2 regions of the Thaumasiovibrio clandestinus genome follow, and region 1 is predicted to be linked to the other one. Evidence: riboswitches for the same ligand, from Rfam matches in the RefSeq annotation. Region 1 holds a riboswitch; the other holds the start of a gene.
The links. Region 1 has a riboswitch for cobalamin ahead of ACKLNH_RS15165 (TonB-dependent receptor domain-containing protein). Riboswitches for the same ligand answer to the same signal wherever they lie in the genome.
Positions count from the first base shown of each region.

Region 1 (3,178 bases):
GATAAGCTCAGTGAATAAAAGATGAAAGGGTCAAAAAAACCGCCCGCAGGCGGTTCATTTTAAAATTGATAATCTATCGATAAGTAATAAGCACGCTCTGGAGAAGGATAGCCTCCTGAGGTTTCGTACTTTTCATTCGTTAAATTATCGACTCGTCCACGAATAACTAAGGCAGGCGTTGCCCAATATGCCGCTCCCAAATCCCATAAGCCATAGCTCGACAAGGTTGTAAGTTGACTGAGATCATCGGTCGGCAAATTCGAACGAGAACCAGTATAAACATATGATAATGATAGGTCTAATTCCCCCAGAGATACCTCACTTAACCACTTATAGTTATCTCTAGCACGACGGGCAAGTTGTACACCCTTTGTATCTTCATGTTTTTTATATTCAGCATTCACGGCATGACGAACAATACCGGTATTGAAGTTAACCCCCAACTCCGCACCCTTAATACGCGCATCAAGGTTGTGTGGTGTCCATTGGTCAACATAATAAATCTGTAGGTTGTCTACTTTATTGTCGTAAAGTGCTAGCGACCAGTCAAATAGCGGATAGTAGCCCGTCACACCAATCTCTTTGTTCAGTGACTCTTCTGGTTTGAGATCAGGATTGCTCGCCAATGACGTAAATGACGGCGCTTTGAAAGCGGTACCAATAGACGCGGTCACTTGATGAGCCGCATTTAACTGATAGGCCGCCCCTAATGACCATGTATTATACGTATCGTACTCATCATGCTGGTCAACTCGTGCACTCGCTTGGACGGTTAGCGCAGCAAGCGTATAAGTTGTAGCGCCATAGATACCGGTGACATCACGCTTTTCACCTGCGGCACTATGAGGCCCCCCCCAACTCAAAGCGTCATCACCTAACACCTCTCTTCGCCAGTCAACACCACCATTGATGATCACATTTGAGTTGACTTGGTATTGATTAATCCACTGCAGATTGGTTTGTTCAACATCAAGATGCGAGACAGTCACGGCACCACCATTATACGTATCGACATTCTCGCTACGCTGATAGCTTGCGAGTATCGACGTACGATACTTGTCCGATTGATACTCTGCACGGCCAGCAATATTCAACGATTGGCTATCATTGTCAGCGATGACTGTTTCAATACAATCAACCCAAAAATCATCATAAGTTTTGCAATGATTATACTGAGCCGTGTTGTCAAACCAACGCAATGAACTAAACGCTGTCCACTGCTCAGAAAGTTGGTGCTCATAATTAATCATCCCTTGGCTGCCTTCAAAGCCATGCCGGTCATCATCGTTCAAGCCAGGTTGTGGGTTAACATTAAAGCCATCGGTTTGTTGAAAGCCTGCCGCCACTTTTAAGTGGCCGTTGTCCGATACATCTGTTGTTGAAGAAAAACTGGCCTCTGCATAGGCATTACTACCACCACCTAACGAAATAGAGCGGCTTTCACTGCCACGCTGAGAGCGAGTAATGATATTTAACACACCACCAATCGCATCAGATCCATACATTGCAGCCCCAGCTCCACGAATCAATTCCACACGCTCAATCTGAGTAATAGGGATTCGATTAAGGTTAGTACCACTCGTAATCGAATCATTCATACGAACGCCATCGATCAACACCAGAGTATGATTAGAATTCGTGCCGCGTAAGAAAAGTGATGCTCGTTGACCAATACCACCATCAACGGAAACTTCAACGCCAGGGAGGCGACGCAACACATCCGTTAACGTTTTGGCTTGTGACTGTTCAATATCCTGCTTTGTAACCACTGAAACAGGTGCAATGACGTTATCTATTGACTGTTCAAAACGAGAGGCGGTAACCACCATTGTTTCATCAGAAGAGATAGTAGAAGAGGGTTGCTGCGCAAGCGCAGCCATTGGCAGCAATCCGGCTACCCATATTGTTTTAGACATATTAGATCCATAAACGCGTGAATCGAATGATGTCAGGAAATCCTGATACCATATTGTGAACCAGCTGATATCCGGACTTAAGAAAATAAAAACAACCACGACTCATTCATCAAAGAGGCAAAATTCGCCCAATGATTTTAATTTGAGTTCCGCAGCTTTTCCTTCCTATCACCGTTGCGCGTCAGTTCCGGATTTTCACCGGATTCCCAGCTGAGATTTAAGCGACGCAATTATATACAAATCACTTAGTTATTAACACAGTGAGGGCTAGTAATTTATACTGACATACTCCCGCTCTTCGACGTTTAGTTCCATCTTTATGTACACCGTTAACACAAAAAAGAAATTTGCGAGAACATTTGCAAAACGTGGCAGTGTCGGTTCAAAGTGAATTCCAGACTCATCTAGGCGATGCAGTAAACGAACGGTTTTCTTTGCATGGGTGCGACACAGGTGCAGAGCAGGGACAGGCATTGGCCCCTGTGGCAATACAAAGCGGGTGATTCGCCCCTTGGTGCGCTGATTATAATCGTCGTAACGGGCAATTAACCAAACAATATCCTCTTCAAATATGCCATTTTTGCCACGAACTGAACCATTCAAGTGATATATCAGCTCTTGTAACTTATTTAGGTCATCTCTTATTTCAGCGAATGATTCTGGCAAATAGGCTAAAACCAGCCCTACCTGACTACATAGCTCATCCACATGAATTTCATAGTCACACGTCATCTCCGCTTCGTACACAAACGGATAGCATAGCTCTTTAATATTCCTTGGTTTTCTAAAGTTCATTTCTACTTCTTACTCTTATCAACATTTATTCTCTAAATACGCTTACTCCCCTTCCGCCACCATACAGATTTGTTGATGGTGAAAAAGTCAGCAAAAAGACTGGACAAAACCACTTAGCTTCATACAATTTGCGCTCCTTTTTGTGAAGAAGTAGGTCTCGCTGTATGAGCAACACTCAGATTGATATCAGCCAGTATCAAAATCAACTCGATGACAAGGCTGTTCGCCTCGACGCGATGTTTGCCGATTTTGATACACCGACGCTGGATGTATATTCCTCTCCCGCCCAGCACTACCGTATGCGTGCTGAGTTTCGGGTATGGCATGAGGGTGATGACCTCTACTACATCATGTTCGATCAGAAGACCAAACAGAAGTATCGTGTCGATCAATTCCCACAAGCTAGTCGACTGATCAACGACTTAATGCCATTGCTCATCGATGCCGTCAAGTCAAGCCAAAGCCTT
Region 1 covers NZ_JBLBVL010000012.1:96,349-99,526, reverse strand. The annotation lists gene ACKLNH_RS15165 (TonB-dependent receptor domain-containing protein) at 60-1,916, opposite strand; cobalamin riboswitch at 1,963-2,180, opposite strand; gene ACKLNH_RS15160 (ATP--cob(I)alamin adenosyltransferase) at 2,184-2,711, opposite strand; gene trmA (tRNA (uridine(54)-C5)-methyltransferase TrmA) at 2,876-3,178, shown strand, end outside.

Region 2 (3,178 bases), on a different contig from region 1:
CGGGCTGATACCACTGGTTATCATGGTGACATCACTAATTATCGCGCACCCTTGCTGCAACGCAGTCACCCCCGCATCAATGGCACCCTCACTAAAGCGATATAACTTTGCAAACTCAAAATCACCTGTGGTATGAATAGCACGCCTGACTACAGGCCACTGCTGAGCGTCGAACTGATGGCCACCGTGGTACGCTTCAATTTCATGATCGATGATAGAAAACGAATCGGTCTCTATTTGATGACCTTGCTTGGTTATCTGCTGCATGTTGGCTACTTGTGTCGAGTCCATTCTGTTATCCATAATAATTTGCTGTCCATTTTCGCTTGCATTAATACTTGCAGCATCGCCCCAGTGGCTGGCCGTTGAAATCAATTAACACGACATCCACCTCAAGTGCATTATTGATGTAACTAAGCACATGTTGGCGAGCCTCATAGCAAAGCCGATTAAAGAAAGGCCCAGCTTTTTGTTCTCGCACCAAATCCAATGCGTGTCGCCCAGTGTTGGCTTTTGCAATTTTTGCACACACAAGTGAAGAGATACCTTCCTCTAGGGCTAACTGAGATAAATAGTCGAAATCTATACCGTACCCAGACACATGGGTCATCATTCGTCCAGAGATAAGCTTGCCCATCTTTCCGATCATGGTGACCAGTGTGACTTGCTGTAACTGATAGCGTTTGGCCGCACGTAATCCAATGCCAATAAAGTCTCCGGCTTGAATAAGCGCCATTTCATCAAGTTCTGGGAACAATATTTTTGCGGCGTTCTCCGAGCGGCTACCTGTCGTTAGTACCACATGCGTTAGTTGGTTAGCGTTCGCGATTTGAATAGATTGACGAACAGATGCAGCATACGCAGACGTTGAATAGGGTTTTACGGTACCACGGGTTCCAAGAATGGAAATTCCACCGATAAGCCCCAAACGCGCATTGATCGTCTCTTTAGCAGCGAGTTCGCCTTGTGGAACAATAATGGTTAACTCTATACCTAATTCATCTTGCAGATCTAAAGGGGCATTCAGCCATTCTAACTTAGCCATCTCAACGATATTGGCATAAGGCACTGGGTTTATCGCTGGCCTGCCGACAGGTAGTTCTAAACCGGGCTTAGTGACGACAGCGACACCTCTCCCCCCCTGCAAAGAGATACCTTTTTGTGAGGTCAGTCGAGCTAAGCACTGAATTTCTAAACCATGGGTGCAATCGGGATCATCACCTGCGTCTTTAATCACGCCAGCCAATACTGAATCGCTAATGTCTAGACGGTGTATAGAGAATGTTGCCCAATCACGATTGGGGATTTGAATGGTAATCCCACTGAAGGGGCGTCGTTCAATCAAGGCTTTTACCGCAGCTCTTGCTGCCGCAGCCGCAAAAGCACCAGTAGTGAAGCCACCACGGAGATCTTGATTTGATTTTGAACGTTTTAGTTTGCCCACAAAGTGTCTCAATGCTTGTTTGATTACAATAGGGGCAGGAGTCGATATCAATAGATAAACGACGCTGAGTGCTCCCGCCCAGGTAGTTATTAGTTTTGTCGTTATTTAGCAGGCTCTGACTTACGAAATTACTTTCGATTACAGTTGCGGGTACAGTACAGGATTTTCACCTGATTCACTTTAAACTGGCACGTTAATTGGCAGTTACTAAATAATTGTTAATGTGAAAGTATCTTCACTTTCGAATAAAATATACCTAAATTGAACGCAAAGAGAAAGCATGAATTAAAATCAGCATTGCTAAAATATCACCTCTCGTTTCAATTTGATAAAAAAACCACACATCAAACGTATCGAAAATCAATCTAACTTATTGATTTTTAGCTATTTAATTTAAAGCACCATCGAAGATAACGTTACCAAAAAAATTATTATAAAAGATACATTTTAAGTATACCTTTACCTAATAATACGCACGGTAAATAAGAAATATTCGATACAACTCACCTTACATTAATTTTCAAAACGTTAAAATAGACAGTAAAAACATAGCTACTTTCAATCATTCATAAAAAGCAATAAGGCACTGCCTAATACAAACGTTAAAATACAAGTATTGATTTAAATCAATACTTGTATTTAGTTACTCGAGTTTCAAATGGTAATGTGACAGGCATCATCTGCATGTTGAACGCTATTGTTATACGACATAAATGAGTTAAACATCAAAAGCAGGAATATTACTGACATTTAAAATAGCCAAGGAGCGTACAATAACGCTCCTTTTGTAGCTAAAACAGTGGCACTTACACGGTTACACCTGCGTCTTCAAAGCTCGCCATATTATTGTAAAATTCAGCCGCAGCGTTAACCAACGGATAAGCTAGAGCAGCGCCAGTTCCTTCGCCTAGCCTCATATTGAGTTCAAGCAATGGCTTAGCATTAAGGTAGCTAAGCACACTGTGATGGGCACTCTCTTCTGAACGATGGGCAAACAGTAAAACATCTCGCACATTAGGCTCTATGATGGTTGCCACATATGCCGCCACGGTGACAATAAAGCCATCGACTAAAACAGGGACGCGTTGTTGCGATGCCCCAAGAAATCCTCCCACCATTTGGGTAATTTCAAAACCACCAACTTGACGCAGCAGTTCAAGTGGCTGATCTAAACATAGTTGAACTCGCGACAACGCCTGTTCAATTAGCGAAACTTTCTTATTTAACTGAGCATCGTTAATACCCGTCCCTTTACCAACACAGTTGGCGACAGGCTCACCACTAAATGCTGCAAACAACGCCGCTGCACTACTGGTATTCCCAATCCCCATCTCTCCAAACATCAATAAATTACTGCCTGATGCTATCTTTTGTTGCACCAACTCACGCCCCAATGCTAATCCTTGATCAACTTGCGTTACGCTCATTGCTGCTTCATTTGCCAGATTTTTAGTAATACTACCCAAACGCTGTTTCACAAAATCTGGAGAAGGGTGTTCAATGTCAGTTAAGATCCCAGTGTCAACGATGGTCAGAGGAATATTATTCGCACGGCAGAAACAGTTTATCGCCGCACCTCCAGCCAAAAAATTCTGAACCATCTGAGTCGTCACCACACTTGGCGCTATACTCACTCCCTCTTCGGCAATACCATGATCGCCCGCAAACACCAGCAATGCGGGTTTATCGACTGCAATCTTAGTGATACTTAGATCTGGGCTTAACAATGCGAGT
Region 2 covers NZ_JBLBVL010000001.1:94,981-98,158, forward strand. The annotation lists gene ACKLNH_RS00465 (precorrin-8X methylmutase) at 1-291, opposite strand, end outside; gene ACKLNH_RS00470 (cobalt-precorrin-5B (C(1))-methyltransferase) at 332-1,444, opposite strand; cobalamin riboswitch at 1,535-1,671, opposite strand; gene cobT (nicotinate-nucleotide--dimethylbenzimidazole phosphoribosyltransferase) at 2,251-3,178, opposite strand, start outside.
Region 2: it holds a riboswitch for cobalamin, as region 1 does, so the genes downstream of both, ACKLNH_RS00470 (cobalt-precorrin-5B (C(1))-methyltransferase) here and ACKLNH_RS15165 (TonB-dependent receptor domain-containing protein) in region 1, are expected to answer to the same signal.